Regions from separate parts of the Rhodococcus sp. 1R11 genome, predicted to be linked through region 2. Evidence: riboswitches for the same ligand, from Rfam matches in the RefSeq annotation. Region 2 holds a riboswitch; each other region holds the start of a gene.
The links. Region 2 has a riboswitch for cobalamin ahead of E4P29_RS09315 (magnesium chelatase subunit D family protein). Riboswitches for the same ligand answer to the same signal wherever they lie in the genome.

Region 1: another riboswitch for cobalamin. It lies ahead of E4P29_RS03605 (iron ABC transporter permease); the one in region 2 lies ahead of E4P29_RS09315 (magnesium chelatase subunit D family protein).
Region 3: another riboswitch for cobalamin. It lies ahead of cobN (cobaltochelatase subunit CobN); the one in region 2 lies ahead of E4P29_RS09315 (magnesium chelatase subunit D family protein).

The regions. Positions count from the first base shown of each region.
Region 1 covers NZ_SPNG01000002.1:67,905-78,614, reverse strand. Annotated here, with positions in the region: gene E4P29_RS03630 (nitroreductase family deazaflavin-dependent oxidoreductase) at 1-1,624, shown strand, start outside; gene E4P29_RS03625 (SRPBCC domain-containing protein) at 1,673-2,161, shown strand; gene E4P29_RS03620 (Rho termination factor N-terminal domain-containing protein) at 2,164-2,433, opposite strand; gene E4P29_RS03615 (enoyl-CoA hydratase-related protein) at 2,550-3,257, shown strand; gene E4P29_RS03610 (LLM class flavin-dependent oxidoreductase) at 3,277-4,305, opposite strand; cobalamin riboswitch at 4,482-4,706, shown strand; gene E4P29_RS03605 (iron ABC transporter permease) at 4,832-5,869, shown strand; gene E4P29_RS03600 (ABC transporter ATP-binding protein) at 5,869-6,642, shown strand; gene E4P29_RS03595 (ABC transporter substrate-binding protein) at 6,639-7,658, shown strand; gene E4P29_RS03590 (hypothetical protein) at 7,729-8,199, opposite strand; gene E4P29_RS03585 (hypothetical protein) at 8,345-8,704, opposite strand; gene E4P29_RS03580 (DUF6461 domain-containing protein) at 8,911-9,486, shown strand; gene E4P29_RS03575 (hypothetical protein) at 10,002-10,163, opposite strand.
Region 2 covers NZ_SPNG01000004.1:282,677-293,386, forward strand. Annotated here, with positions in the region: gene E4P29_RS09280 (ABC transporter ATP-binding protein) at 1-96, opposite strand, end outside; gene E4P29_RS09285 (GntR family transcriptional regulator) at 93-455, opposite strand; gene E4P29_RS09290 (hypothetical protein) at 562-1,128, shown strand; gene mtr (mycothione reductase) at 1,136-2,521, opposite strand; gene E4P29_RS09300 (alpha/beta hydrolase) at 2,518-3,567, opposite strand; gene mqo (malate dehydrogenase (quinone)) at 3,759-5,279, shown strand; gene E4P29_RS09310 (GNAT family N-acetyltransferase) at 5,291-5,767, shown strand; cobalamin riboswitch at 5,819-5,954, shown strand; gene E4P29_RS09315 (magnesium chelatase subunit D family protein) at 5,994-7,937, shown strand; gene cobO (cob(I)yrinic acid a,c-diamide adenosyltransferase) at 7,949-8,569, shown strand; gene E4P29_RS09325 (cobyrinate a,c-diamide synthase) at 8,563-9,957, shown strand; gene E4P29_RS09330 (cobalamin biosynthesis protein) at 9,948-10,337, shown strand; gene E4P29_RS09335 (alkaline phosphatase D family protein) at 10,375-10,710, shown strand, end outside.
Region 3 covers NZ_SPNG01000007.1:273,511-284,220, forward strand. Annotated here, with positions in the region: gene E4P29_RS15010 (precorrin-2 C(20)-methyltransferase) at 1-128, opposite strand, end outside; gene E4P29_RS15015 (precorrin-8X methylmutase) at 125-751, opposite strand; gene cobG (precorrin-3B synthase) at 806-1,936, opposite strand; cobalamin riboswitch at 2,019-2,150, shown strand; gene cobN (cobaltochelatase subunit CobN) at 2,218-5,844, shown strand; gene E4P29_RS15030 (PPOX class F420-dependent oxidoreductase) at 5,841-6,221, shown strand; gene E4P29_RS15035 (VOC family protein) at 6,310-6,735, shown strand; gene E4P29_RS15040 (metallopeptidase TldD-related protein) at 6,775-8,136, opposite strand; gene E4P29_RS15045 (TldD/PmbA family protein) at 8,133-9,659, opposite strand; gene E4P29_RS15050 (TSUP family transporter) at 9,670-10,437, opposite strand; gene E4P29_RS15055 (histidine kinase) at 10,455-10,710, shown strand, end outside.

The DNA of each region.
Region 1 (10,710 bases), on a different contig from region 2:
TCCGAACCGCGTGATGAAAGCGGCCTTGAGCGAGGGCTTGGGAACTGCCGAGCACGCACCCGATAACCGGCTCGAAACGCTGTACCGCCGTTGGGGCGCGGGTGGCTACGGACTGGTGGTGACCGGCAACGTGATGGTCGACCGATCTCACCTGGGCGAACCCGGCAACGTCGTCATCGAAGACGACCGCGACCACGATGCGCTGGCACGCTGGGCGAAATCGACCTCCGACGGTGGCGTCCCCATCTGGGTGCAGCTCAATCATCCTGGCAGGCAGGCCAATCCGATCGTCACCCGTGCCACACCGGTCGCGCCGTCTGCCATCGCGTCCGGCGTTCCCGGGCTACCGACACCGCGTGCGTTGAGCGAGAACGAGATTCGAGACATCATCGACAGGTTCGCCCGGGCCGCGTCGGTAGCGGAGGCGGCCGGCTTCGATGGAGTGCAACTCCACGGTGCCCACGGATACCTGGTATCCCAGTTTCTCTCACCCCTGTCGAACCGACGCGAGGACGCGTGGGGCGGAGACCTCGACGGCAGGATGCGATTCGTTCTTCACGTCGTGCGCGCCATCAGAGCGGCCGTGTCCCCCGGCTTCGCAGTGGGGATCAAACTGAATTCTGCAGACTTCCAGCGCGGCGGGTTCAGCGAGGAGGAATCTCGTATCACCGTCGAACATCTCGTCGAGGAATCAATCGATCTGATCGAAATCAGCGGTGGCAGTTACGAATCACCCGCGATGATGGGCACCTCCAGCACTCGCGATCGCGAAGCCTACTTCCTGGAATACGCCCGCACGGTGCGCGACGCAGCCGGGAGCGTTCCGCTTGCAGTGACCGGTGGTTTCCGCACCCGCTCGGTGATGAGTGCGGCCGTGCGATCGGGAGAATGCGACGTCGTCGGTCTCGGTCGCCCGACTGCTCTTGCCCCGGCAGTAGCCCGTTCACTGGTCGAAGGCTCCCTGGACAAGGTGGAGACTCCGCGCGTCGCGTTGCGAGTTCCGTCGAAAGCTGGTGCTTTCAAACAGATCAACGGCGCTCTGGACCTGCAGTGGCACACCGACCAACTGCAGCTTCTCGGCGATGGAGGGCAACCCGATTCGGGACGCCCCGCCTGGCGAACAGCGATAGCAATGGTGCAGCGCAACGGCTGGGACGCGTTTCGTAGTCGGCGCGCCGGGGGCACCACGACAGCGTCCGCCGCAGCTGCGAAGTTCCGCCGGGAGCGGTGGATCGGAAAGCACGTCGCCAACCCGCTCGTGAACGGGCTGGCGTCCGTCGGAGTCAGAACATCGCTGGTCACCGATATCGAGACCGTGGGCCGTCGATCCGGTCTGCGCCGACAGGTACCGGTCTCCGCGTCGTTCGACCGGGCGGGAGCGTGGGTGATCTCCCAGCACGGAACCAGGTCCGGTTGGGGAGCCAACATCGGCGACGAGCCGCGTATCAAGATTCGCGTCGGCGATCGCTGGCGAGCGGGCACAGCTAGGTTCGCGCCCGAGGATGACGTCAGTGCGCGAGCGCGTTCCTTTTCCGCGAACCCACTGTTCGGGCGGCTCATCGGCGCAGGTTTTCGCGCCCTCCAGACCGACCCGATATCTGTGCGGATCGATTTCACCGATTGACAGGATGAGTGCTCGACGGTTGATCGTCGCACGACGCATAATGACCCGATGGCACCGATACCCACGGGCACGCTGCGCGAGACCGAGACCGGCTACGCCCTCGAGCTGAGCCGAACCGTCGCCGCGTCACGAGAGAATGTGTGGGCCAGCCTCACCGAATCCTCTCGGACCGCGTTATGGTTCGGGCCCTGGGAACGGGTGACGGACGACAGCATCCGCGTCACCATGATCTTCGAGGACGGCGAACCCGTCGCCGACATGGCGATCGACGCCTGCGAGCCGCCCCAACGACTGGCCGTCCGTATGACAGACGAGGGCGGCTGGCCGCTCGAGGTCAGGCTCGCCGAGAAGGGCCGCGACACACTCGTCGTGTTGACCCACGGCCTCGACAGCACGGACGGCATCGGCGACATAGGTCCGGGCTGGGAGTACTACCTGGACATGCTGATCGCATCCCGGGACGCCGCACCGCTGCCGAGCTTCGACGACTACTACCCCGCACAGCAGGAGTACTACGCGTCTCTGCGGCCGGAATGACGTCAGTGATTGCGTAGCGCCTCGATCAGCTCTTTCTTGTTCAGCTTGGAGTAGCCCTCCAGGCCGATCTCCTTCGCTCGATCGGTCAATTCGTCGACGGTCCAGTCCTCGTACGATCCGGACTCGCCGCCCTTCTTGCCTACGTTCTTCCTGCCCTCGTTGGCCGCGGCATTCGAGATGCGCGCCGACTTCTCCTTCGAGTTTCCTTCGTCACGGAGCTTCTCGTACAGATCCTGGTCCTTGAGCTGGGGCTGGTCATCGTTGGTGGGCATGCTGGTCCTCCGTTCGATCGTTTGTACTGATACAACTACCCGGTGTACCTGCCGGCAAACACACTTGCCTTCTGTCGCTGTGGGGTAGAACAACGAAAGCTGGGTACCTTCGGGACATGCCATACCTGGATCGTGTCGCGGACGTGTTCGTATTGAATCTCGGCACTCGCGACGTGGAGGACACCGAGAACCGGATGGGGCCGGATTGGGTGGCCGAGGTCAACGCTCTGCTCGACGAGGTAGAAGCCAGTAGTGGCCCGACTGCACTGGTCACGACGGCCACCGGCAAGTACTTCTCCACCGGAGTCGACCTGTCCTGGGGTGCCGAGAACCTGGACCAGATCAACCGGTTCATCGGAACGGTGCAGGAACTGCTGGTGCGGTTCTTGACCCTCCCGATGCAGACGGTGGCGGCCATGCAGGGGCACACCTACGGCGGTGCCGCATTTTTTGTCATGGCACACGACTACCGCGTCATGCGCTCCGATCGCGGCTTCCTGTGCTTTCCTGGCGTCAACATCGGCGCAACCTACAGCCCGGGAACAGTCGACATGGTCCGAGCCAAGCTCGCCCCGCACACGTTCCACGAAGCACTGACCACGGGCCGACGCTACGGAGGAGTGGACGCAGCCGCCCTCGGCTTGGTGGACGCTGTGGCCACCGAGGAACGGCTGCGTGACGACGCACTCTCTCGGGCAACGGATTTGATCGGGACCCGCGGCCCCGTACTCGGCGAAATCAAGCGCACGATGTACGCGAGCGAGATACGTTCGCTGTCCACCCCGGTCGCCGGTGTGGACGAAATGGAATGGGCCGCGAACTGATTCTCGCTGCCGCTGCCGCTTACGCGTCGGCGACCAGCGGAGCGACCTCGGTACCGAGTAGCTCGATGCCGCGCAACAGATCACCGTGGGCGAGACGCGGATTGGTCATCTGCAGCGACAGTCGATCCACACCGCCGAGTTGTTCGCTCACTCGAACGATCTTGTCGGCCACGGTTTTCGGGTCACCCATGAAGAACGCGCCGTTGGGTCCCGACGTGGCGTCGAACTGCTGTCGGCTCGGTCGAGCAAACCCGCGCTCGCGTGAGATCTTGGTGAACATCTCGTTCCAGCCCGGGTAGATGGTGTCGGCTGCCGCCTCGGTGGTGTCGGCGACGAATCCGAACACGTGCAATCCGACTTTCAGCTTCTCCGGCGAGTGACCCGCTTGCGCGCCGGCGCGCCGATACAGGTCGACGAGCGGCGCGAACTGGCGCGGTTCTCCACCGATGATGGCGATCATCAGGGGTAGGCCCAAAAGCCCTGCACGAGCGAATGATTCGGGGGTTCCGCCGACACCGACCCAGATGGGTAGCGGATCCTGCAGCGGACGAGGATAGATCCCCTGACGGTTCAGCGCCGGCCGGTGCCGGCCGGACCACGTGATCTCTTCGTTGTTGCGAATCTGCAGCAGGAGATCCAGCTTCTCGGCGAACAAGGAATCGTAATCGGCCAAGTCGAGTCCGAACAGCGGGAAAGACTCGGTGAACGAGCCTCGTCCGACCACCAAATCGATCCGGCCCTTCGAGATCAGGTCGAGAGTGGCGAACTCCTGGAACACTCGCACCGGATCGTCGGCACTGAGTACCTTGACCGCGCTGCCGAGCCGGATGTTCTCGGTACGCGCAGCGGCCGCGGCCAGAATGATCGACGGAGCCGAATCGTAGTACTCGCTGCGGTGATGCTCGCCGATGCCGAAGGAGTAGAGACCGACCTGATCCGCGAGGGCGATCTCCTCGAGTAGGTGCCCCATCCTCTTCTCCGGCGCGATGACGCGGCCGTCGGTCGGATCGGTCACGGAAGAGACGAAGCTGTCTACGCCCAGGTGCATTGGGTACCTCTCGATTCGGGATGGACGAACCCATCAGCGTCGATGAAGGTTCGATTATTCCAGTGGAGGGTGGGCAGAAAACTACTACTCTCCCCAACGCTTCGACTCATCCGCCGCGAAGTACATCCGCTGACTTGCAGCGAAGCGGACCGACACAACGCGTCACTCATGAGCTGTTATCGTGCGTGTGCGTTGGTTTTCGATGGCCGTGCTGGTCATCGGATCGTAAGAGGGAATCCGGTGAGAACCCGGAACTGCCCCGCAGCGGTGAGTGGAAACGACCGCGGTCATCGAGCACTGGGATTCGTCCTGGGAAGCGACCGCCAGTAGGAGTCGTCCGAGAACGTCGTCGGACGGCGTGTCCGCGAGTCCGAAGACCTGCCACCGCGGCTGCGCCGCCGGCGTGGTCGCCTGTCGATCCCGAGGGACACGGTCGACGAGGTCGTCGTTCGCGCTGCGCGGATTCGCCTCGGATACCGTGCTTTTCGCAGTTCGCCAGGTCAGGGATCAGCGGAGAAAGTTGCGCATGCAGTCCAGATCGGTCCTGCCCCTCACTGTGCTCGCCGCCGCGATCTGGGCAGTGTCAGCCCTGTCGGCACTGATGTTCGGGGCCGCGCACATCCCGGCAACCGACGCCATGGGCTATCTGTGGGCCCAGCTGTCCGGCGGCACGATCGCCGTCGGTGACGTTCCCGACTACCGCATCGTCGTCGATTCTCGGCTGCCGCGGGTGTTGCTGGCGACGCTCATCGGAGCAGGTCTCGCAGTGGTCGGACTGGTGGTGCAGGCGATGGTGCGCAACGCGCTCGCAGACCCCTACGTTCTCGGAATCTCGTCGGGTGCATCGGTAGGCGCGACGTCGGTGGTCCTGTTCGGCACGTTCGGCGCCCTCGGCATCTACGCCCTCTCGAGTGCAGCGTTCCTAGGCGCACTCGCGGCAACCGCCCTGGTGTATGTGATGGCACGCTCCCCGGTAGGGCTGGTGCCCCTGCGCCTGGTCCTGACAGGTACCGCGTTGGGTTACGGGTTCTCTGCAATGACGACCGTGCTGATCTTCCTGGCACCTCAGGGCGACGGCGCTCGCAGCGTGATGTTCTGGTTGCTCGGCAGCCTCGCCGGTGCTACCTGGGCCGGCGTCCCGCTGGCCGCCACAGTCACCGTGGCCGGAGTCGCCGCGACCGCTCTGACGGCCCGCAGACTGAACGCGCTGTCGATGGGAGACGAAGTCAGCGCGGCACTGGGCTTGAACGCAGCACGGCTACGGCTGACTCTCTTCGTGACATCCGCGGCGATGACAGGGTGCTACGTGTCGATCTGTGGCGCAGTGGGATTCGTGGGTCTGGTCGTCCCTCACGTAGCACGGTTACTGGTCGGGGCCGACCACAGCAGGCTTGTCGTGATCACCCCGGTCCTGGGTGCGGCTTTCCTCGTCACCGCGGACCTGGTGTCCCGAACGGTTCTACCGCCGCAGGAGCTCCCCCTGGGGGCGATCACCGCGGCAGTGGGAGTTCCGGCGTTCGTACTGCTGATGCGTCGCCGCGGCGCGATGATCGGTGACCGTTGATGCGCGTCGACTACGACGACGTCGCAGTCGATATCGGCGGCACCCGCATCATCGACGACGTCACCATGAGCCTGGATGCCGGCAGCATCGTCGGCATCGTCGGCGCGAACGGGAGCGGCAAGTCGACACTGTTGCGGTGTCTGTATCGAGCGACCGAGCCCTCGACCGGACGTATCGAGGTAGGTGGCCGCGACATCACCGCAATCACCATGCGAGAGAACGCACGTCAGGTTGCAGCACTCACCCAGGACTCCTCGATGCACTTCGACTTCACCGCACGCGAGGTGGTCGCCACCGGACGTCTTCCACACAACGGCGCTTTCGGACGCGACCGCACCCGCGACGACGCCGCGTGCGCTCGTGCCGCGACCGTCGCCGATGTGGAGCATCTGTTGGACCGATCGTTCCTGTCCCTGTCCGGAGGCGAACGCCAACGCGTCCTGATCGCACGGGCTTTCGCCCAACAACCGAACGTGCTCGTGCTCGACGAACCCACCAATCACCTCGACATACGACACCAATACGCAGTGCTGAGCGCCGCTGCGAGCCTGCAAATCACGGTGATCGCCGCGCTTCACGATCTCAACATCGCCGCCCAATTCTGCGACCGCTTGGTCGTACTCCACGCCGGCCGCATCGTCTGTACGGGCTCACCCGACGAAGTCGTGACCGAGAAGGTGCTCTCGACCTGGTTCGGGATCGGCGGACACATCGTCACCCACCCACGCCTGGGAGTTCCACAGGTTCTCTTCGACGACAAGGACACTCGATGACCCACCTCTTTCGCCGGCCTCGCACGATCGCCATTGCCGCGACCGCCGTTGCAGCACTTGTCAGTTCGTGCGGAGCCCAGGTCGACACAGCCACCGAGCAGGGTGGCGATCAGGTGACGGTCACCAACTGCGGCGAGCCGCTGACCGTGACCGGTACCCCACAGCGGGTACTGACCAACGACACCGGCATCACCGAGATGATGTTCGCCCTCGGTCTCGCCGACCGCCTCGTCGGGTACACCAGCTACCCAGGCAAGGAGCGAGACATCGACTCCTCGCCGTGGAAGAGCAACTTCGATACGGCGCCGGAACTGGCCGACGCCTTCACCCGTGAGGTGATTCAGTCGGCGAACCCGGACTTCGTCTTCGCCGGCTGGAATTACGGCTACAAGGAGTCGACCGGCGTGACCCCCGATTGGATCCGCAGCATAGGCGCAGTGCCCTACCAACTCACCGAAGCATGCCGGCAACCCGGCAGTACTGCACGCGGAGTCATAGAACCCCTCGACGCGCTCTACACCGACCTACGAAACCTCGGCGACCTCTTCGGAGTTCGTGACCGGGCCGACCGACTCGTCACCGACTACGAGAACCAGATCGGTGCCGCGAACGCCGGGGCTCCGGACGGCCGAGACCCGGCACGGGTGTTCCTGTTCGACAGCGCCGACCCCGAGCCCTTCACCTCCGGCCGCACCGCTGCTCCGTCGCAGATCATCCGAGAAGCCGGTGGCAGCAACATCTTCGACGACCTCGACGATTCCTGGACCACCGCATCCTGGGAAGCCGCAGCCCAACGCGACCCCGAGTTCATCGTCATCGTCGATTACGGTGCCGGACCATCGAATTCGGTGGACGCCAAGATCGCGCAACTACGTGCACAGCCACTGATGTCCGGCACCACCGCCGTACGTGAGAACAACATCATTGCCCTCCCCTACGCAGCGCTCGTCGAAGGTCCACGCAACCCCGCCGCCGTCACCACGGTGGCGGACTTCCTCCGATCCAAGGGCCGCTGACCGTCCGCAAGAACGGGGCAGCGACACCTCGGTGGTTGCGGCTTCCGAGGCTCGAATCCAGTGCAGGCGCTCAGTCTTCGATCGTCACGATCGGAGAAGCCTGCTGCACCGTATAAGAGTTCCACGGCAGGGTCGCAAGGACGTCGGGCAGCCCGGGGTAATCGGAGACCCACGCTGTTGTCGGATCGACGCCTTCGGTTACGCACGATGCGAGCGCGACATAGGTGCCGGCCGGGATATCGGTGACGTGTTGGGTGCTGATTCCGATCTGGCCCCCGTCGTCGGTCGAATACAGCGACTGGCCGTTACCGACGACCTCCCACACCGGCGGCAGCACTCCGCCCGGTGCGGGAGCCAACGATGTGCCGCAGGCCAAGTCGCTACCGGAGTTGTTGGTGATCGTGTTGGTCACCGTCGATCCGTCGACCTCGAATGCATACGTCACGTCTGTCGATTGCGCCGCTGATGCCGTCGCTGGAAACGCCGCTAGTGCTGGCGCACAGAGCAGCGCTCCGATCAGAATCCGACTGGTCGATCGCATGGCAATCCTCCTGGTTCGCGTGAACTATGTCCGGGTTGTCAGTCTGCATCAAAAAATACCGATCAGCATCTTTCGAACCGAATGCAGCCGAACGGGGCGAGAAACAGGGTCGAGAACCGTTGTGTCGGTGTCGGATTGCAGACCGCTATGGGTCGCGAGTTTCTCGCACCGCTTCGGCACGCTTCTTGATGTATGCATTCCGAACGCACAGGACGCGCCGGAGATACAGCTTGCCTGGAATATCCAGGATCGCAGCGCCGAGTCGTCCGCCGCGGAATTCGACCGACATGATGTCGACCATCTGCGTGTGACCCCGGCGTGCGAGAAAGAAATGCTCGTGGCGCATCGAGGCAAAGGGTCCGGTGACCTGCTCGTCCACGAAATATCTCGCGGGCTCGTATTCGGTGATGCGGCTGGTCAAGGTGAACCACACACCGAGATGCCTGGAACGAATGTGGATTTCATCGCCCAAACGAAGAGCACTCCGCTTCGAATCGACTCGCACGCTCTCTCCGTACGCTCCCTGAGACTCGGCGTGAACGATTGCATCCGACTCCAGATCGAACACGTCAGCGGGGTTCGCCGCGATCGAAGTCGTGAGCCTGATGGTGAACGCCATGGGCACAGCTTTGCAGGAAATCCGTTTCGTCACGTTGGAAGGACCGTCTACGAAGGCGCAAATCGCTGGGTCGACCGTGTGAGGATTGGGCCATGTCTGCAACCTGGGAAGAGTTCACGTGGATCCCCGACGATTACCCGTGGGCACCGGACGGTGTGTCTTTCACCGTCGTCCGTCACGACGATGCAGAAGCGGTACTCGATGCGCTGACCACGTCGAGGACCGGCACCGTGATCGGCCTAGAAGGTGTCAATGCCGATGTCAAGGTCGTCGGCGTTGCACAGGTGGGTGATTGGGTTCTGGCGGTCGCACCGTCGGTGGCAGGGTTGGCCGATGAGCTGATGGCGCCGCTGTCGATCGGTGGCGAAGCCCTCACGTTCGCCACTCAGGTCGGCCACAGCAATGTCGCCCAGTGGGTCGACGGTGCTCGAACAGCAATGTTCGATGCGCTCCTGAAGGACGGGCCGGGTTTCGATGAACCTGACAGCCCCTGGCGAGATCGCATGCGTGAAGCTGGCGATGACCCCGAGGGCGAGGGTCCGATGCCCGACGGCCTGTTTCACACGCTGGAGGTCTATGTAGCGATGATCGTCAACCACACTGGGATCGAACTTACTCATGAACTGTTGCGCAGCGAACAGTTTCAGGTCGGCGACTCCCTCGAATAGTGGAGGGCTCAGCCGAGTACAGCCGGCTGTTGCGAGATGCCGAGGGATGGGCGACTCAAAGGGGTGTGGTGGCCGGCCGAGTTGCTGACGGTTTCTCCCTGCCGCTCGACTGGAACCGACCACTCACCGGCGGAGACGGTCGAGTGGGTTGACGACGCGGGCTACCGAACAAAAATGCCCGTTCACCAACTTCTGGTGAACGGGCATTTCGTTGTGCGCCACCAGGGATTCGAACCCCGGACCCGCTGTACGAGAGATAACAATTCAGGTGGATGCACTCGCGTCCATCATCGGCCCGTTGAGCTGGGTGTTCGGCGATTCGAGTGACCAGCAGTGTCCGCGTGAATCCACCCGGGTGCGCCCCAAAGTGATGAGTAAACGATGACCTCCGTCGAACCGCTCCCGGTCCATCTGAGTCCCGCATGGTCCGTCATCGTCTAAACGGACCGCCGTGGACATTCGACTCCACCACGATTGAAAGTGATGAGCTCCCTTGTACTCGAACGCGACCCGAATCAGGAGAGGCCGTACCGGCTACGCACCCGATGCCCGAGCTCAGCGATATCAACTTCGCCGCGAACATACGCATCCTGGTCTGCGCGGGTCGCCTCGGTACTGCAAGCACCCTCGAGAGCCCTGTTGATACGAGCAGCATCGATAGCCAGTACACGATCCACAGACGGTCGTCCTATCGACAATCGACACCTCCTCAACTCCAACCCAGACTACTGCTCCATAGGCCAGCGGAGGCGCTACCCGAACGCGAAAAAGCGAGCCGACCTCACGAATCTGAGGGGGTGAGCGAACATGGCAACTATCACACTGGACGTGCCGGGCCCCGACATCGTCCATGTGATCGCTAAACAGAACGCCTTCGTCGAATCAACCACTGATCACGTAGTGCGGAAACGGCAGTTTCCGCACCGTCACTAAGTCCTGGAGGCGAGTACCGCGCCACCGAGTAGAGGTGGACTGCCGATAAGACGGATAATGCCAGGTAAACGTCTGCGTATTGTTGCAGCACAACATTTCTCGTCTTCCTCGGTCTCGACGTCGGATCAATGCGAGAGGTCCTGACGCGGCGCAGATGCCGTCGGGGTGAGCGCGTTGCGTTGTTATTCCATGGCTTGCCGTCGGTACGGCCGCAAATGGCGCGGCGTCGTTGTGAGGTCAGATAGGACCGCTCGTAACCAGCCGCGCCGTCTCTGCCTCGCAGCGGCCCTG
Region 2 (10,710 bases):
GACGGCGGTGAACGAGCCGAACTTCTTGGTCAGGTGTGTGGCCGACGCAACGACGCGGCGGAGTTCGTCGGGCGTACCGATATCGTGAATGCTCATCGCGCTGCCTCCCAGTTGTCGAGCATGGTCTTGAGTTCGTCCACGGTCATTCCGAGCTTGCGTGCCTCGGTGACCAGCGGGTCGATGTACTGACGGGCGAACAGATCGCGTCGACGGAACCGGAGTGCGTCCCGTGCGCCTGTGGTGACGAACATTCCGATCCCTCGCTTCTTGTAGACGACGCCGTCGGCGACGAGCTTGGCTAGCCCTTTGCCCGCTGTGGCCGGATTGATGCGGTGGAACGCGGCGAGCTCGTTGGTGGAGGGAACCTGTTCCTCCTCGGCCAGAGAGCCGTCGATGATGGAATTCTCGACGAGCTCGGCGATCTGCAAGAAGATCGGCCTGCCCTCATCCATCAGAACCGCCGCCGGTGCGTCGAGGTTGGGTACCTCACTGGTTCATTACTCATGTAACTAACCATAGAACCGATGCGTGGTTCTGGCAAGAGGCAGTACCGTCGTCCCCATGGAGTTCACGCATGTGAGTGCTGCGGGCGGGTCTGTTTCTTTACGAGTAGCGGGACCGGACAGTCGGCACGCCGTGCTCCTGTTGCCCGACATCGGCGATTCGGTCGATGTCTACGACTCGGTCAGCGAGCGGTTGCACAACTCGGATCTGAAAACCGTTGCGGTGGAAGACATCGATGGAGTGGGGGACGACGCTGTTCTCGCCTTGCTGGACGAGCTGAAGCTGTCGTGGGTCCACCTCGTCGGGAGCGGTGCCGGTGCGGAATCGGCCTGGAGGCTGGCGGCAAAGACCTTCGGCCGGTTTGCCAGCCTCATTGCCGTGGATCGTTGCCACCCTGCCATCGCCGACGATCGGGGAACCGTGCGTGACGCCGAATGCCCCGCAATCGAGTTGCCGACGACGCTGGTCATCGGCAGCTCCGCGATGCGTCCGTCCGCCGACAACAGCGGTCGTTTCGTCTACTCGGACTTTCGGGTCGTCGCGCTCGACGGTGTCGAGCGCGTCGCGGCCGACGCCCCGGCTGCGCTGGCCACGGAGATAGTGCTCCGCACCAGCCCTTGGTGACCGAAAACTACAGTTCGAGGCCGAGTAGCGCGTTCTCGACCACCTCGGGCAGTCCTGGGTGGATCCAGTACTGACCGCGGGCCATGTCTTGGGCGGACAGTCCGAAGCTCATCGCCTGGATGAGCGGCTGGATGAGAGTCGGGGCCTGAGCTCCGAGGATGTGAGCCCCGAGTATCTTGCCGGTGCCCTTCTCGGCGATGATCTTGCACAGCCCTTCGCTGTCCTCCATCGCCCAGCCGAAGGCGACGTCGCCGTAGTTCTGGACCTTCACCGTGATGTCGAGCCCTGCGTCTCGGGCCTGTTCCTCGGTCATACCCACCTCCGCGATCTGCGGGTCGGTGAACACGGCAGCGGGAACGAATCGGTGATCGTAGGTACGCAACGCTGACGTGTCGCCGTGCCAGGCGTCCTGCAACAGGTTGTACTGGACGACGCGAGCTTCCTGATTGGCCACATGCTTGAGCTGATACGGCGAGGACACATCGCCGAGTGCGAAGACGCCCTCGGCTGTGGTGCGGCCGAATTCGTCGACCACGATGCGGCCCTCGTCGTCCAGCTCGATCCCGGCAGCACCGAGATTCAGTCGGTCGCCGTTTGGCTGCCGGCCGACGGCCACGAGGAACGCGTCTCCGAGGACCTTGGTGCCGTCCGAGAGTTCGACGCCGTGCAGTCCGCCCTCGGAAATCCCTCGCGTGTCACCGGACTCGAGGTGAACGTCCCACTTGGCCCGGGCGAGCTCGGTGAATCGTTTCGCTATATCGGCATCCAACGCGCGCAGCAGTGAATCCTTACGGGCGACGATCGACACCTTCGATCCGAGCGCGGAGAAGACGTGCGCGAATTCGGCTGCGATGTAACCGGATCCGAGGATGACCAGGTGTTCGGGCAGTGCCGGTAGGCGCATGACGTCGTTGTTGGTGTGGTAGCTGACACCGGAATCCTCGATCGATTGCGGCACGGTGGGACGTGAGCCGGCCGCGATGACGACCTGGTCGGCGGTGATGGTCGTGCCGGTTCCGGTGTCGATGGTGCGCGACCCGACGAAGCTCGCGTGCCCCTCGAACAGCGTCACGTTGGGGCTGCCCTCGGCGCGGTATCGCTTTCCGCCCTCGGAGATGGGGTCGATGCGTCCGAAGACCCGCTCGACGATGTCCGGCCAGCGGACCGTGTCGACGTGCGCATCGATGCCGTACTTGGAGGAATCTCGTACGGTGCGGGCCACCTCGGCCGCGTAGACGTACATCTTGGTGGGGATGCAGCCGACATTGAGGCACGTCCCGCCGAACGTCGAGTTCTCCTCGATCAGGGCGACCTTCTTGTCGTCGAACCTCTGATCGACGATCGAATTTCCCGAGCCGGAGCCGATGATGACGACGTCGAAGTGTTCAGTCATGAAATGTGTCCGATCTCGGTGTGGTCCTTGCCCGACGCGTGGTCGGTCTTCTCTCCCCGGTGCAACCACTCGAGCCATTCGTCCATTTCCTCGAAGGCGTGGGCGCGTGGGCCCTCTGTGGACAGGAAGACGTCGTGGCGTGCGCCCTCGATGGGGACGATCGAGGTTCGATCACCCAGGCAGCCGGCCCAACGGGCGATCTGCCGGACGTCGAGAACGGCATCGGCCGCGTCGACGGCCGAGCTGTAGCGGCGAGAGAAATGCGTCACTTTCGAGCGAAGGATCAGCGAGGGAATTCCGATATCGAGGCCGCGGTGCAGCTCGGCATGCCCGTGCCGGACCGCACGTATCCAGCCGAAGGTGATGGGGAAGCCGGCGAGGGGTTTCCAGTCCAGGTCGTAATCCCACTCGCCCTGCTCCGATGCCGCCAGGGAAAGGCCGTAGGTGTCCAAGCCGCCCCCGGGAACCGGCGTCTTGGCCCGAAATCTGCCGATGACGTCGATCGCCGCGGTGCCGACGCTACGTATTGCCGGCGGGCCCTGCAGGTCGAACCAGGGGCTGTTGAGGACGACGCCGGCCAGGCCCAACCCGGACGAGCCGCCTTCCTGACGGTTGAGACGGTTGAGCCACAGCGGCAACACGAGGCCACCGGTGGAGTGCGCCATCAGCAGCACCGGGGCGTCCGCGCGCTCGGCGCGCTCGGCGCGCACCAGGCTCAGCGCCTCGTTCAGCTCGGCGTCGTACATCGCCAGATCGGTCACGAAGTGAGCGGTCTGGCCTTCTCGACGCGACCGTCCACATTTGCGCAGGTCGAGCGCGTAGAACGCGTATCCCTTGGCGGCGAAATGTTCGGCGATGTGTCGCTGGAAGAAGTAGTCGGTGAATCCGTGGACATAGATCACCGCGCGGTCGAAGTTGGCGACACCCGGCGGTTGATACCGCACCAGAGTCGCCTCGACCTGGCCCTCGCCGTCCGGATCGTCACCGAGTGGGATGGTCGTCTGTTCGTAGCCGTCGCCGAGGACGTCGGGAACCCAGGTAGTCACAGATCACAACTGTAGTGGGCGCCGCAGACAGCGTCCGAGGAGCACAATCGAGAGCAGGTTGACGTGGTGTCCGATGGGGTAGGCCCAGCTAGTAACCTGACCGCATCGGGTGAGTAACCCTCTACAGAAGAGTTCTCGGACCGATACCGCCACCGGCCGAGACCTTTACAGACAAGGAAGTCGATTCTCCAGTGTCCACAGAAGAGCAGGGTAAGCGGATCAAGACCGACGTCGTTCTGGTCGGTGCCGGAATCATGAGCGCCACCCTCGGTGCGCTGCTCCGTCAGCTCGAGCCGAACTGGTCGATCGACGTCTACGAACGTCTCGACGCTGCAGCAGCCGAGAGCAGCGACGCGTGGAACAACGCAGGCACCGGGCATTCGGCGCTCTGCGAGCTCAACTACACGCCGCAGAACAAAGACGGCAGCGTCGATATCGCCAAGGCGCTCAACGTCAACGAGCAGTTCCAGGTCTCGCGGCAGTTCTGGGCCCACGGTATCGAGACGGGCGTCCTCTCCGACGCCAAGAACTTCATCAATCCGATTCCACACGTGAGCTTCGTACACGGCGAGGACAACGTGAAGTACCTGCGGGCGCGCTACGAGGCGCTCGTCGGCAACCCCCTGTTCGCCGGCATGGAGTACATCGATTCCAAGGACGAGTTCACCGCGCGACTGCCGCTGATGGCTCGTGGCCGTGACTTCTCCGATCCCGTTGCGCTCAACTGGAGTCAGGAAGGCACCGACGTCGACTTCGGTGCGCTCACCAAGCAGCTGCTGAACTACCTGTCCGCTGCCGGCGGCACCGTGCACTTCGGGCACGATGTGCGCAACATCACCAAGCAGTCCGACGGCACGTGGGACGTCAAGGTGGCGAATCAGCGCACCGGTGCCAAGAAGACCGTCAACGCCAAGTTCGTGTTCGTCGGGGCGGGCGGCGGCGCGCTGCACCTGCTGCAGAAGTCGGGCATCGCCGAGATCAAGGGCTTCGGCGGATTCCCCGTCAGCGGCGAATGGCTGCGGTGCACCAACCCCGAGCTGATCGAGCAGCACTCGGCCAAGGTGTACGGAAAGGCCTCGGTGGGAGCTCCGCCGATGTCGGTTCCGCACCTCGACACGCGTGTCATCAACGGCCAGCAGGGATTGTTGTTCGGACCGTACGCGGGCTGGTCACCGAAGTTCCTCAAGCAGGGCAAGATTACCGACCTGCCCGGCTCGGTCAAGCCGGGCAACCTGATGTCGATGCTCGGCGTCGGCGTGACCGAGCTCGGGCTCGTGAAGTACCTGGTGAGCGAGTTGGCTCAGTCGCAGTCCGATCGGGTCGAGACTCTGCGGGAGTTCGCGCCGACCGTCGTTGCCAAGGACTGGGAGCTGGTCACAGCCGGTCAGCGTGTGCAGGTGATCCGCAAGAAGGGACGCGGCGGCGTTCTCGAGTTCGGTACCGCTGTGGTCAACGCTGCCGACGGCAGCATCGCAGGCCTGCTCGGTGCCTCTCCCGGCGCATCGACAGCCGTACCGGCCATGCTGGACGTGCTCCAGCGGTGCTTCGGAGACAAGTACGACGCGTGGCAGCCCAAGCTCAAGGAAATGGTCCCGTCCCTGGGGGTCAAACTGGCTCAGAACAGCTCGCTGTTCGACGAAGTCTGGGCCTGGACCTCGAAGACACTGGAGCTGGAAAGTTCGCGTGAGCTCGCACAGCCCACGGGTGTGTGATAGCAAAAGGTATGAATACGCAAGCAGCAGCTCTCAAACGATCGTGGGCACTAGACCTGTCCAACAGCACGTTGTACGACCTGTTGAAGCTGCGTGTCGAGGTGTTCGTGGTGGAGCAGGCCTGCGCCTATCCGGAGTTGGACGGACGTGACCTGCTGACCGAGACGCGGCACTTCTGGCTCGAACGAGACGGTGAAGTGGTGTGCACTCTGCGTTTGCTCGAAGAGCACGACGACGGCGAGAAGGCGTTCCGTATCGGCCGCCTGTGCACCCAGCGCTCGGCCAGGGGACAGGGACACACCACGCGAATCCTGCGGGCCGCACTGGCCGAGGTCGGTTCGGCACCGTGCCGGATCAACGCGCAGAGCTACCTCGTCGACATGTACGCCAAGCACGGCTTCCTGCCCGACGGCGAGGAAGTGCTCGAAGACGGTATTCCGCACACGCCTATGCGTCGCGGCGGCGGCACCGCGTGGAGCGAGGCGTAGCAGCCCGTTCGGATCCGAAGCTACGAATGCCACACACGTCCAGGCGTGTGTGGCATTCGTTCGTTCGGCGGTAGTGTTCCGTTCGAAGTCGAGTGCGGAGAAGTCCTGTGAGAACCAGGCGCGGTCCCGCCACTGTGTTCAGGAGTGTTCTCCTGTCAGCCAGATCGCCGCCCGGCTTCGTGTCGTCCACCGAACGCTCGGCGCGGAACTCCGAGCACGAAGGGAATTGGTTGTGCAACGAGAGAGCAGTGTCCCCGAACCGGGATATCCGTTCAGTGCGATCGTCGGTCAGGATCAGCTGCGATTGTCGTTGATTCTGTGCGCGGTGCACCCCGGTATCGGCGGTGTGCTGGTGCGCGGAGAGAAGGGGACTGCGAAATCGACGGTGGTTCGCGCGCTCGCAACGCTGCTGCCTGCCGTCGAGGACGAGGACGGTGCCCGCCCGGCCAAGCTGGTCGAGCTTCCGGTGGGAGCGACCGAGGACCGAGTGGTGGGGTCCATCGACCTCGAGAAGGTACTGCGCGATGGGGAACGAGCATTCCAACCCGGCCTGCTCGCAGCAGCACACCGCGGCGTTCTCTACGTCGACGAAGTGAACCTGCTGCATGACCATCTCGTCGACGTTCTGCTCGACGCGGCGGCGATGGGCCGCGTACACGTCGAGCGAGACGGCGTATCGCATTCTCACTCAGCACAATTCGTCCTCGTAGGCACAATGAATCCCGAGGAGGGAGAGCTCCGGCCACAGTTGCTGGACCGATTCGGTCTGGCGGTCGAGGTCACCGCGTCGCGGGATGTGGACGTGCGCATGAATGTCGTGCGCAGGCGAATGAACTACGAGCGTGATCCCCACGGGTTCGCGGCCGCGTACGTCGACGAGGACGCCGCCGTTGCAGCGCAGATCGTGGCTGCACGCACGATCCTCGACGATGTGGTGTTGAGCGACAAGGAACTTCGGAGAATCGCTGCGCTGTGCGCATCGTTCGACGTCGACGGTATGCGCGCCGACCTGGTGGTCGCGCGTACTGCCTCCGCCCACGCTGCGTGGCGAGGCGCGAGCGAGGTGACCGAGGAGGACGTGCGCGTCGCGGCCGAACTGGCGCTACCGCACAGGCGTCGACGCGACCCCTTCGACGAGCCCGGTATAGACGACAAGCAGCTCGACGACGCCATGCGCGACGCCGCCGAACAGGCCGAGCAGCAACCCGATCCCGAGCAGGAGCCGGATCCCGACGGTGACGGCGGAGCGCCCCGGCCCGACGCAGCGGAGAACTCCGAAGCGCCGTCGAACACGGAATCCGACGCCCCGCAGGAACCGGCCGACAGCCAGGAGAAGGCCCCGACCGGTGCCGGCAGCGATCGGCAGGCGGGAACGCCGGGCGCGCAGTTCAAGGCGCGGCTCATCGAACTCCCGGGTGTCGGTGAAGGTGCTCCGGGTAGGCGCTCGCGGTCGAGGTCCTCGTACGGACGGTCGGTTCGTCCCACCGTCGAACCGGGCCGGGGTCTGCATCTGATCGGTACGTTGTTCGCGGCAGCGGAGCAGCAGGTGGTGCGCGGGCGCACGGCCGGGCGGCTGCGACTGGCGCCCGAGGATCTGCGCGGAGCAGTCAAGGAGGGACGCGAGGGCAACCTCATCGTCTTCGTCGTCGACGCGTCGGGATCCATGGCTGCGCGAGACCGACTGTCGGCGGTGACGGGTGCGGTGCTCTCTCTGCTCCGTGACGCCTATCAACGGCGCGACAAGGTCGCGGTCATCACCGTGCGCGGCACCGAGGCCGAGACAGTACTGCCGCCGACGTCCTCGGTCGATGTCGCTGTGACGCGGCTGCGAAAGATGAAGACCGGGGGCAAGTCTCCGTTGGCGCAGGGATTCCTGACCGCACGAGAGTTGGTGCTGCGCGAGAAGGTTCGAGACCCGCTGCGGCGCGCGTTGGTGGTCGCACTGACGGATGGGCGTGCCACGGGCGGCACCGATCCCGTCGGTCGGGCGCGAATCGCCGCCGGTCGCATCGCTGCGGACAAGATCGCGTCGGTCGTCGTCGACTGTGAATCGGGCATGGTGCGCCTGGGACTGGCCGCGGACTTCGCCGGCTGTCTCGGAGGCGGATACGTGGCGCTCGCGGACCTGTCGGCCGAGCAGGTCACTGCCGTCGTTCGCGCAGCGGCGTAGGGGGATACGCGATGCCACAGGGAGTACCTGCTCCGGGAACCGTTCCGGAGGACGGCCTCACGACACGTCAGCGCCGCAATCTGGCGGTGCTCGCCGTGCACACCGGTCCCGGCAAAGGGAAATCGACCGCTGCGTTCGGAATGGCCTTGCGGGCCTGGAACCAGGGTTTCGATGTCGGCGTCTTCCAGTTCGTCAAGAGCGCGAAGTGGAAGGTGGGCGAGGAAGCGGCATTTCGTGCTCTGGGCGACGCGCACGAGAGCACCGGAATCGGCGGCGCTGTCGAATGGCACAAGATGGGCGAGGGGTGGTCGTGGACTCGCAAGAAGGGCAGCGAGGTCGACCACGCCGACGCCGCCGCCGAGGGCTGGCGTGAAATCGCACGGCGGATCGAGCAGCAATCCCATCGCTTCTACGTGTTGGACGAATTCACCTATCCACTCAAGTGGGGCTGGGTCGACGTAGCGGAGGTGGTCGAGGTGCTGACACATCGGCCGGGCAACCAACACGTCGTCATCACCGGCCGCGACGCTCCGCCGGAGTTGATCGCGGCCGCCGACCTCGTCACCGAGATGACCAAGGTCAAGCACCCGATGGATGCGGGTCGAAAAGGGCAGCGGGGCATCGAATGGTGAACCGGTCGTGTCCGGCTGTGGTGATCGCGGCACCCGCGTCGGGCAGCGGAAAGACGACGGTCGCCACCGGACTGATGGGTGCCCTGCGCGGTGCCGGCCGTCGGGTCGCTCCGTTCAAGGTAGGCCCGGACTACATCGATCCCGGCTATCACTCGCTCGCCGCGGGTCTGCCCGGTCGAAATCTCGACGCCGTCATGGTGGGTGCCGACCGCATCGGACCACTGTTTCTGCACGGCAGCAGCGGCTGCGACATCGCGGTGGTCGAAGGCGTCATGGGCCTGTTCGACGGCAAGATCGACATGACCGGTCCGGGGGAGGCGTCCGCCGAGGGGTCGACCGCGCGAGTAGCAGCGATGCTCGGCGCGCCGGTGGTGCTCGTGGTCGACGCACGCGGGCACAGTCAATCCCTCGCCGCCGTGCTGCACGGATTCTCCACCTTCGACTCGAGTGTGCGGATCGGCGGTGTGATTCTCAACCGCGTCGGCAGTGATCGGCACGAACAGGTGCTCCGTCAGGCCTGCGAACGAGTGGGTGTTCCGGTCCTGGGCTCCCTGCCGAGGATGAGTGAATTGGTCGTTCCGTCACGGCATCTGGGGTTGATCACCGCGGTGGAGCACGGCGGTGCCGCTACCGATGCGGTCGACGCGATGAGTGCATTGGTCACACAGTTCGTGGACATCGAGGCGGTCGAGGCTCTGGCGCGTTCGTCGGTGACTGTCCCGGCCTGGAACCCCGCGCTCGAGGTTCGACCGTCCGGTGGCGCGCCGGTGATCGCTGTCGCCGGCGGCCCGGCGTTCACCTTCGGCTACACCGAGCACGTCGAACTGCTCCGGGCCGCCGGCGCAGATGTTGCGGTCTTCGATCCGCTGCGCGACGGATTACCCTCGGGCACAGCAGGAGTGGTACTTCCCGGCGGGTTCCCGGAAGAGCATGCCGCCGCCCTCGCGGCGAACCAAGTGCTCCTCGCCGATATCAGGGCAGCGGCGGCCCGCGGATTGCCGATACATGCCGAATGTGCCGGGTTGCTCTATCTCGCACGGAGGTTGGACGGCCATGCCATGGCCGGGGTAGTCGACGTCGACGCGGAATTCGGGAACACGCTCACCCTCGGGTACCGCGACGCCGTCGCCCTCGAATCGTCGACGCTGTTCGACGCGGGTAGTCGCGTCACCGGCCACGAATTCCACCGAACGAAACTGGTGGATGTTCGAGAGAGCGCACCGGCGGCGTGGGGTTGGCACAAGCAGGGGGTCGACGGCAGAACCGCCGCACGCGAGGGTTTCGTGCAGGATGGTGTTCACGCGTCGTATCTGCACACACACGCGGCGGGAAACCCCGAGTCCATCACTCGATTCGTCTCTGCCGCACACGATTACGCGTGCGTGTGAGGCGTCGTGTCGTCATCGGAATCGGTGCCCGAGCCGGAGTCGGACCCGACGAGGTACAGCAGGCGATCGCCGATGTGTTCGACGAGAACTGGTCGGTGGTGAGCATCGCATCGATCGACCGAAAAGCAGAACTCGTGGCAGCGATCGCGTCGAGAATGGGCGTTCGAGGTGCGACGTTCTCGGCGGCGGAACTCTCGGCAGTCGTCACCGAATCCGGGTCGGACCGTGTACGAGACGCAGTCGGTACTGCCAGCGTCGCGGAAGCGTCGGCTCTGTTGGCCGGCTCGGCGCGACAGCTGCTGGTACCGAAGGCAGTCGGTGCCACCGTGGTCGTTGCGGTGGCTGCGACGGACGAAGAACCGGCGGATCTGCCGCACTGACTGGCGAAAGCGGGCCGACGAGGGCACTGTGGGTCGAATGAGTTCCGACAGTCTGGTTCTACTCGGCCCGATCGTTCGTTATGTCGGCACCGAGACCGCGACCCTGTGGTTCGAGATGGCCCACCCGTGCACCGTCACCGTCGTCACCGATGCCGGCGTCCGAGCATCGGAACGAACGTGGGGAGTGCACGGTCACCACTTCGCGCTCGTTCCACTCGAAGACCTGCCCGCCAACGCGCCGGTGAGCTACGAGGTGTTCGTCGACGAGCACCGGGTGTGGCCGGAGGACGGCAAGCGAGCCAGCATCCACACCGTGGACGCAGCGGGGCCGGTCACGCTGGCGTTCGGGTCGTGTCGGCGCGGCGACGACTAC
Region 3 (10,710 bases), on a different contig from region 2:
CGTCCGTGCCGAGCACTGTGGAAGGCGACGACGTCGGCCTCGCCGATCACGCGAGCGGCCTTGACGGTCAACAACTCCGGGTCGCCCGGGCCGACGCCCACACCCCACAACTTTCCGCTGGAGCTCATTCTTTTTCGCTCGCAATGGCATTGACCGCAGCGACGGTGATGGGGCTGCCGCCGCGTCTGCCTCGAACGACCAGATATTCCACGCCGAGGTCGGCGGCGATCAGATCTTCCTTGGACTCCGCCGCGCCGATGAATCCGACCGGGCCGCCGACGATGGCTGCCGGCTTCGGAGCTCCGGCCGCGAGCATTTCCATGAGGTGGAACAGGGCGGTCGGCGCATTTCCGATCGCGACGACGGCACCGCCCAGCTTGTCACCCCACAACTCCAGCGCGGCAGCGGTTCTCGTGGTGCCCATACTCCGAGCCAAGTCCGGTACCCGAGGATCGGACAGGGTGCACAGCACCTCGTTGTCGGCCGGAAGACGGCGACGAGTGATACCGGCGGCGACCATGTTGGCGTCGCACAACACGGGTGCCCCTGCGCGCAGAGCAGTTCGGGCGGACTCCACCACGTCGGGCGTGAAGCCGATCGTCTCGGTCAGGTCGATCTCACCGACAGCATGGATCATGCGCACGACGACCTGGGCGACATCCGGGGTGAACCGAGACAGATCCGCTTCGGCGCGGATGGTTGCGAAAGACTGGCGGTAGATCTCCGCGCCGTCGCGGATGTAGTCGTGCATGCGTGTCACGATAGGGGAGAGGGACCCCTCAGTCGGAAGCCGGTCTCAGGGTGCTCAGGACACCTGGTAGCCGATTCCTGTCGCGATCACGTCGGTCACCTCGCCTTTCGGACGGCCACATCGACGCTCGCACCCGGACCAATGCTGTCGCTCGTCCCGCGGCGTCATCCGTGCGTCGACCGCGGCCGCGAGGTCGGCTCGGACGTCGGCGAGGGACTTCTCGCAGCCGGGCGATCCGGTGCACGCACTGACTCGGATCCACGGTGATGCGGCGTCGAAGATCAGGCCCATGGGTGCGAGAACTCGAACGACCTGTTCGGCCGGTTCCTCGTCCAGATCACCCACGACCAGCGATCGCCATGGCGTCACGATCAGCGGACGGTCGACGGCCGCGAGGAATTCGGCCAACCGCGCGCCGAGGACGCCGTTGGCCAGCCCTGCGCCGAGCGCAACGTGGCCGTCGTCCTGATCCAGCCAGCCGATCGGCGGCACCTCGACCGGCGCGGGCATGGCCAGTACCGGTCCGGCCTGCAAGCCGAGCACGTCGACGATGCGCTCGGCACCGCCGTCCAGTTCCGCCAGTCGCCATTCCTTGTGGCGCAACCGGACGAAGGCATCCGCGCAGTCGAGCAGAGTCGAGACCACGTGCTGGCGGTCGACGCGTACACCGCTGTCGCGCCCTGCCAACAGCACTGCGAACGACCCGTCGGCCTGGGCGTACACCCCGAAGTCGGGTTCGAGTCCGCACAGATCCCCGCGGCCGTCGTCCAGGGCGAACAATGTCCGGCCGGGTAGTTCGGCGAGCTCGGGGCGAGCGCACACGGCAGCGTCGAGCTCACCGACGAGACTGCGGACGTCGGTGAGTCCGCCGACCCGGCCCGACAGCGGCGAGGCGAGGATGTTGCGCACGCGCTCGTGCGTCGGAGACGGCAGCAACCCGGCCGCGGCCAACCTGTTCGCGAGCTCGTCCGGGTCCGAGACCGCACGAACCTGGATGTTGCCCCTCGACGTGAGTTCGAGCGAGCCGTCACCGAGCTCGGCCGCGACCTCGGCCAGGACCTGCATCTGCTCCGGCAGCACGAGGCCGCCCGGGAGCCGGATTCTGGCCAACGGACCGTCCGCCGCGCGGTGCGTCGACAGAGCTCCGGGGCAGCCGTCGGGCACGGACCTACTGGGCGAACTCATGTTCACCAGGCTACAAGTGCGACGGGTGGCCCGATCTCGTCCCGGCACCGGTAGCATTCGATGTTCACGGCTCCGGCCGGGAGGAAACCGGTGAAACCCCGGTACGGTCGCGCCACCGTGACCGCCCTGTAGTTCGTCGAGAACAGCTCGTCGGGAATGGTTCTCGGGACCTGTTCTCGAGGATCGTGCCTTCGGGATGGGGCGGGAGTCGGACCCTCTCACCGACGAGCTCGGACGATTCACCGATCCAGGGGCGCGAAACCCCGAGGAGGGCGTTACCCGTGTTTCTGTTGCTGTCCACATCGGACACCGATCTGCTCAGTGCCCGCGCCAGTGGGGCCGATTTCACGTGGGGCAATCCGTCCCGCCTGCTGGCCGAGGACATCCCGTCGATGGCCGAATCGGCCGAGCTGATCATCGTGCGCATTCTCGGATCGCGCCGCTCGTGGGAGTCGGGAATCGACGCCGTCCTGGCCACCGGTTTGCCCGTGGTCGTGCTGGGCGGCGAGCAGGCCCCGGATGCGGATCTGATGGAGATCTCCACGGTGCCCGCCAACGTCGCCGCCCAAGCACACAACTATCTGGCCGAGGGCGGCTCGGGCAACCTTCGGCAGCTGTACAACTTTCTGTCCGACACAGTGCTGCTCACCGGTCACGGTTTCGATGCACCTCGACACCTGCCGACGTGGGGCCACCTCGAGCGGAACTCCGCCCAGCACTCCGAGGGCCCGACGGTGGCGATTCTGTACTACCGCGCTCAGCATCTCGCGGGAAATACCACCTACATCGATGCCCTCGCCGCCGCAGTCGAGAACGCCGGGGCGAACGCACTGCCGATCTACTGTGCGTCACTGCGCACGGCGGAAGCCGACTTGCTGGAGACGCTGAAGTCGGCGGATGCCTTGATCGTGACCGTGCTGGCTGCAGGCGGTACCAAACCCGCCGGCGCTTCGGCCGGCGGCGACGACGAAGCCTGGGATGTCGCCGAACTCGCCGCCCTCGACGTTCCCATCCTGCAGGGTCTGTGCCTGACGAGTTCCCGCGCGACGTGGTCCGAGAACGACGACGGACTCTCGCCCCTCGACGTGGCCACGCAGGTCGCTGTCCCGGAATTCGACGGCCGACTCATCACGGTTCCGTTCTCGTTCAAGGAGATCGACGACGACGGCCTCACCACGTACGTTCCGGACCACGAGCGAGCAGCACGCGTCGCCGGCATCGCCGTCCGCCATGCGCGGCTCCGACACATCCCGGCCGCCGACCGCCGAATCGCCTTGATGTTCTCGGCGTATCCCACCAAACATGCCCGCATCGGCAATGCCGTCGGCCTCGACACTCCCGCCAGCGCGATCGCGTTGATGTCGGACATGCGTGAGGCCGGCTACGACCTCGGACCGCTCGAGGGCCCGGATTCGGTGCCCGGTCTGGCGGCCCGAGACGGTGACGCACTGATCCACGCTTTGATCGCCCGTGGCGGTCAGGACCCCAACTGGCTCACCGACGCCCAGCTCGAGGGCAATCCTATTCGCATTTCGGCGGCCCGTTATCGAACCTGGTTCGAGCAGCTTCCCGACGACCTTCGCGAGGGTGTGATCGAACATTGGGGACCGGCACCGGGTGATCTCTACGTCGATCGTTCTGCCGATCCCGACGGTGAGATCGTCATCGCAGCAATGCAATTCGGCAATGTGGTCATCATGGTTCAACCGCCGCGCGGATTCGGTGAGAAGCCCGTCGCGATCTACCACGACCCGGATCTGCCGCCGAGCCATCATTATCTGGCCGCCTACCGGTGGATCTCCGCAGCCCGCGAGGACGGCGGTTTCGGGGCCGACGCGATGGTTCATCTCGGCAAGCACGGAAACCTGGAATGGCTCCCCGGCAAGACCCTCGGCATGTCCGCCTCCTGCGGCACCGACGCTGCACTGGGCGACTTGCCGCTGATCTATCCCTTCCTGGTCAACGATCCGGGGGAGGGCACACAGGCCAAACGGCGAGCCCACGCCACTCTCGTCGACCACCTCATACCCCCGATGGCGCGCGCGGAGAGCTACGGAGACATCTCGAGGCTCGAGCAGCTGCTCGACGAGCACGCGAATATCTCGGCGCTCGATCCAGCCAAGCTGCCCGCTATTCGTCAGCAGATCTGGACGCTCATGACCGCGGCTCAGATGCACAAGGACCTGGGGCTCGAGGAGCGCCCCGACGAGGAAGTTTTCGACGACATGCTGCTCAACGTCGACGGATGGCTGTGTGAGATCAAGGACGTGCAGATCCGCGACGGACTGCACATCCTGGGTCAGGAGCCCGTCGGCGACGCCGAGGTCGAGCTGGTGCTGGCGATGCTGCGCGCCCGGCAGATGTGGGGCGGCGAACAGACGGTCCCCGGACTTCGCGAAGCTCTCGGCCTCAGCGAGGACGGCGACGAGGAACGCACGCGTGTCGACAGCATCGAGGCCGTGGCGCACGGGCTGGTCGCGGCCATGCAGGCCACGCAGTGGAATCCGGACGAGGCCGAGCGCGTCGCGGGCGAACACGGCGACGTGGTCGCAGAGATCTTGAAGTTCGCAGCCGCCGAGGTGGTTCCGCGTCTACGCGGAACTTCCCGCGAGATCGAGCAGGTGTTGCACGCTCTCGACGGCGGGTTCATCGCGGCGGGCCCGAGCGGTTCGCCGCTGCGCGGCCTGATCAACGTGCTTCCCACCGGCCGCAACTTCTACTCGGTGGACCCGAAGGCCGTGCCGTCGAAACTGGCGTGGGAGACCGGTCAGGCCATGGCAGAATCCCTGCTCGCACGCTACCGCCAGGATCACGGCGAGTGGCCGAAATCGGTCGGTCTCTCGGTGTGGGGCACCTCGGCCATGCGCACCTCGGGCGACGACATCGCCGAGGTGTTCGCTCTGCTCGGAGTCTCCCCGGTGTGGGACGAGGCCTCGCGCCGGGTGACGCGCCTCGAGGTGATCGACCTCGACGAGCTCGGCCGCCCTCGCATCGATGTGACGGTACGGATCAGCGGCTTCTTCCGTGACGCGTTCCCGCACGTGCTCGCCCTTCTCGACGACGCGGTTCGGATGGTTGCCGCATTGGACGAGGAGCCCGAGCAGAACTACGTCCGTGCACATGCGCAGGCCGATCTGGCCGAACACGGTGACGAGCGACGTTCCACGACAAGGATTTTCGGATCCAAGCCGGGAACGTACGGTGCCGGGTTGCTTCAGCTGATCGACAGCAAGACGTGGCGCAGCGACGACGATCTCGCTCAGGTGTACACCACCTGGGGCGGCTTCGCCTACGGCCGCGGACTCGACGGAGTACCCGCGTCTGACGACATGCGCACCGCGTACAAGCGTATTGCCGTGGCCGCCAAGAACACCGATACCCGTGAGCACGACATCGCAGATTCCGACGACTACTTCCAGTACCACGGCGGCATGGTCGCGACCGTTCGCGCGCTGACCGGAAAGTCGCCCGAGGCGTACATCGGCGACAGCACGCGTCCGGAATCGGTACGCACGCGCACACTGTCGGAGGAAACCGCGCGAGTGTTCCGCGCCCGCGTGGTGAACCCCAAGTGGCTCGAGGCCATGCGCAGGCACGGCTACAAGGGCGCCTTCGAGATGGCGGCGACGGTGGACTACCTGTTCGGTTACGACGCCACCACGGATGTCGTGCAGGACTGGATGTACGAGAAGCTGGCCGAAACGTACGTGCTCGACGAGCAGAACCAGAAGTTCATGCAACAGTCCAATCCCTGGGCACTGCACGGTATTGCCGAACGACTGCTCGAGGCCGCGGAGCGCAAGATGTGGGCCGAGCCGGACAAGCAGGTTCTCGACGGCTTGCGCCAGGTGTACCTGGAAACCGAAGGAGAGCTCGAGGGGAGTAGCGACGTACCCTTCTCTGTATGACTGCCACCTTCGAGGACATTGCCAAGGGCAAGTACGTACTGCTGACGACGTTCAAGAAGGACGGCACCGCCGTACCGACCCCGCTCTGGGGTGCGCTCGACGGAGATCGGCTGCTCGTGTGGACGGTGTCGGATTCGTGGAAGGTCAAGCGCATTCGCCGCAACTCGAAGGTTCTGCTCGCGCCGTGCGACATGCGCGGCAAACCCCAGGGCGACGCAGTCGACGCGACAGCCGAGATCCTCGATGCAGCCGGCACCGAGAAAGCGCGCGCGGCGATAGTGTCGAAGTACGGCATCCTGGGCTGGCTCACCGTGAAGGGCAGCGTTCTTCGAAGGGGCAAGAGCGGCTCGGTCGGGCTCGCGATCACTCCCGCGTAACCGGTCTGCACGACGACACCATCGTTGGTATGCGCAGTTCCGAATGCTTCGTGAGGCGGCTTCCCCTGCTGCCGGAACGGAGCACCACGTGCCTATTGCAGTGACCGATTACAACCATGTCCGACTCACCGTCAGCGACATCGACCGATCCCGATCGTTCTACGACTCGGTGTTCGGCTTCGAGGTCGCCTACGCCTGGGATCCCGACGCGGACGAGGAGACCAAGAAAGCCCTGTGGTTCCTCTTCGGCGGCGTGATCTACAAGTTCGGCGGGGGTTTGCTCGGTCTGCGCCCGGTCGCGCCGAGCGACGACACCTTCGCCGAAGATCGTTGTGGGCTGGACCACCTCAGCTTCACCGTCGATACCCGTGCCGCGCTCGAGGATGCAGTCAAGACGCTCGATGAGCTCGGCATCGCGCACGAGGGCATCAAGGACGCAGGGCCCGGACTGTCCATCGTGGAGTTCCGCGACCCCGACAACATCGCTCTCGAGTTGTCCGGACCCGACAAGTAACGGTCGGACGCAGGGCCTGCGGGAACGACCCCGCAGACCCTATTGCGCGGCGCTGACCGAGGACATGTGAAAGTCCGGAATGCGCAGCGGCGGCATTGCCGTGCGAGTGAACCAGTCCTTCCACTCGCGCGGCAGTGTCGCCTCGGTCCGTCCGGCCTCGGTGACACGTCGCAACAGATCCAGAGGACTCTCGTTGAACCGGAAGTTGTTGACGGCTCCGATGATCCGGCCGTCCTCGATGGCGTAGACACCGTCGCGGGTGAGACCCGTGAGCAGCAACGAGGTCGGATCGACCTCTCGGATGTACCACAGTGTCGTCAGTAACAGCCCGCGCTCGGTCGACGCGACCATCGCGTCGATCCCGGTGTCGCTGCCGCCGGTGAGGATCAGATTCTCCCCGGGGACGGCAACGGGTACCTCGAACTTCCGGGCTCCGGCGCGTGTATAGGCCAGTGCTGCGATCGCGCCGTCCCGGATCCAATCGACCCGGTCGATGCCGAGACCGTTGTCGAACACCGACACCGCATCACTGGAGGAGCCCGCCGCGACGAACGGCGCGTACCCGAGACCGGGCTCGCGCGGGTCGGAGTGCAGCGTCAGCGGCAGCTCGGTGAGCTTCTCGCCGACTCGGGTGCCACCGGCCCGCGAGAGTGCGGTGCGCCCCTCCTGGGCCCCGCGCCCCTCCATGGTCCACATCAGGTAGATCATCAGATCGGCCACGGCGGAGGGCGGCAACACCGTGTCGTACCGACCGGCGGGACGCTCCACGGTGTTCTGCGCCCAGCCCAGCCTGGTGGACAATTCTCCGAGCATCGATGCCGCCGACACGTCGCGGAAATCGGCTGTACCTTTCCCCACCCAGGCACTCGCCCCGGACCGCTTTCCGTTGATCTCGATCGACCCGGTCGGCTGTGTGAACGTGCGTCGCACTCCGGTCGAGGTTCCGAGCCACACGTTGTCGAAGCGATGCTCGGCGAATCCGTACAACGTGTCTCGGCCGTCGAATCCGACGTTCAGTTCCGTTGCCAGCGAACCGAACACGTCGATGGACGTGTCCTGCGCGCGTCGATCCCAGCCGTCCGGCTCGGAATCGGGGGTCAGCAGCGGCATCGCGTCGTCCGCAGGCTCGGCGGCGCGGGCCGCTGCTTCACTGGCACGCACGATGTCCGCGATCTCGTTCGGATCGACACTGGTGGACGACACCGAACCCACCCGCGCCACGTCCCCGGTCCGGACGATGGACACCACCACCCACTGCCTCGAAGTGGAGACGCCGTTCGTGGTCATCGAATTGCCCGCCCACCGAAGCGTCGCGTCGCTGGAGTCGGTGACGAGAACGACGGTGTCGTCGACGCTCGCGCACGCCAACGCACGTTCGATCACCTGCTGCGGCTCGATCATCGACCTGCCTCCGATCGGGTGTTGAGGACGTTGACCCCGCGGAAGAGTGCGACCGGGCAACCGTGGCTGACCGCGGCGACCTGACCGGGTTGGGCCTTGCCGCAGTTGAATGCCCCACCGAGTTTCCAGGTGGAGCGACCTCCGAGCAGTTCCATCGAACCCCAGAAATCCGTCGTCGTCGCCTGATAGGCGACGTCGCGCACCTGGCCGTCGAGCACACCGTTTCGAATCCGGTAGAAGCGTTGTCCGGTGAACTGGAAGTTGTACCGCTGCATGTCGATCGACCACGATTTGTCGCCGACCACGTAGATACCGTCCTCGACCGCGGCGATGACCTCCTCGGTCGACCGGTCGGTCTCGGGATCGGGCTGCAACGAGACGTTCGCCATGCGTTGGATCGGAACGTGATGTGCGGAGTCGGCGTAGGAGCATCCGTTGGACCGCTCCAGTCCGAGCCTCGGGGCGAAGACCCGGTCGAGTTGGTAGCCGACGAGTGTTCCGTCGCGAACCAGATCCCACTTCTGCGCGGCCACGCCGTCGTCGTCGTAGCCGATACTGGCGAGACCGTTCACCTCGGTACGGTCTGCAGTGACGTGCATGATGGGCGAGCCGTAACGCAAGGTTCCGAGCTGATCGGGTGTGGCGAAGGACGTCCCGGCGTAGGCGGCCTCGTACCCGATCGCTCGGTCGTATTCCGTTGCGTGTCCGATGGATTCGTGGATGGTGAGCCACAGGTTGGTGGGATCGATGACGAGATCCGTCGGCCCTGCCACCACCGACGGGGCCTTGACCTTCTCGGCCAGCCACTCCGGGATGCGCGCGAGTTCGTCCGCCCAGTCCCACGTGCTGCGTTCACCGAGGTATTCCCAGCCGCGTCCGACGGGCGGTGCCAATGTCCGCATCGAATCGAACGCACCGGCCGCTCGGTCCACGGCAGTGGCCTCGAACTGCGGGTGTAGTCGTACCCGTTGCTGAGTGATCGAGCTGCCCGCCGAATCGGCATAGAACGACTGTTCCTTCACCTGCAGCACCGACGCCGTGACGTGGTCGACGCCGTCCGAGGCGGACAACCTGGCCGAGTACTCGGCTAGCAGCGCCACTTTGTCGGTGGTGGGAACGTCGAACGGGTCGATCTCGTACTGCGAGACCCACACTGCGTCCGAGTACACCGGTTCGGACGCGAGTTCGACGCGTTCGCGGTTGAGCACGCGTAACGCCGTCGCCACCTCGGCGGCACGCCGCGCCGTGGTGGCAGCCGCGTCGGTACTCAACTCCGCGTGGGAGGCGAAGCCCCAGGTGCCGTCGACCACCACCCGCACAGCCAGCCCGATTTCCCCGGCGTCGACGGCGGATTGCACCGAGCCGTCGCGCAGTGAAATCGACTGGGTCGTCAGCCGCTGCACCCGGAAATCCGCATGCGAGGCTCCGGCCGTGCGCGCCGCGCTCAGGGCGGCGTCGGCCAGTTCTCGCAGGGGGAGGGCGAGGAAGTCGGCGTCGACCGACCGGTCCGATGGTGTCGTCACGACTGTGACGCTAGCCGAATTGTTGCCAGCCGAGGCGTAGCACCATGCCGATCACGACGACGAGCAACACGATCCTGACGAAGCCTGCGCCCCTGGCGACCGCCGTCCTCGAACCGAGTACCGCACCGACGACGTTGCAGGCGGCCATCGCAGCACCGAGTTGCCAGTACACACTGCCGGTGAATGCGAAGTAGGTCAGCGCACCGACATTGGAGCCGACGTTGATCACTTTGGCCATCGCAGCGCTGCGGACGAATTCGGTGCCCAGCATCGTCGCGAAGACGATGATGAGGAAGGTGCCGGTGCCGGGTCCGAGAATGCCGTCGTAGAACCCGATACCCGCTGCGGCGAGGCCGATGACGATCAGAACCTTCCGATGTGTCGGGGGCGACGGTGCCGCGGTACGACCGATGGTCGGTCGGCAGGTCACCAGTACCGCAACGCCGACCAGCACGACCATGATGATCGGCACGAAGAGGTCGCGGTCGATCAACGACACCGCGGCAGCGCCCGCCGCCGAGGTCGTCGCCGCGATCGCGCCGGCAGGAACGAGCACCTTCCAGTCGAGCGAGACCTTGCGGGCGAACGTGACGACGGCGGCGACTGTTCCGAAGACTGCGGTCGCCTTGTTGGTCGCGAGGGCTGCCTGCTGTGTCAGTTGCGGTGCCACGAGCAAGATCGCCGGCAACAGAATGAGACCGCCTCCGCCGACCACGGCGTCGACCCATCCTGCTGCTGTCGCGGCGGCCATCAACAATCCCCAGTCCGCGACAGTCATACGGCAAACTCAATCACATGCGTCGATTCAGCCTGTGGCTCCGTGGCCAACCGTTCGTGGCCGACGCACTGCTCGCCGGTGGGCTTTTCGTCATCGAGATTCTCGTTTTCGTGAGTTCGGCCGACGGCCTGAACGGGCCGTTGTTTCTGGCCTTCTCGGTGGTCCTGACCGTTCCCGTCGCGTGGCGGCGTCGGTTCCCCAGGTCCGTGGCGGCCGTGGCGCTCGTGTCGACGTTCGTCGCCGACGTGTGGGGAGCCATGGTCGGGGATACCT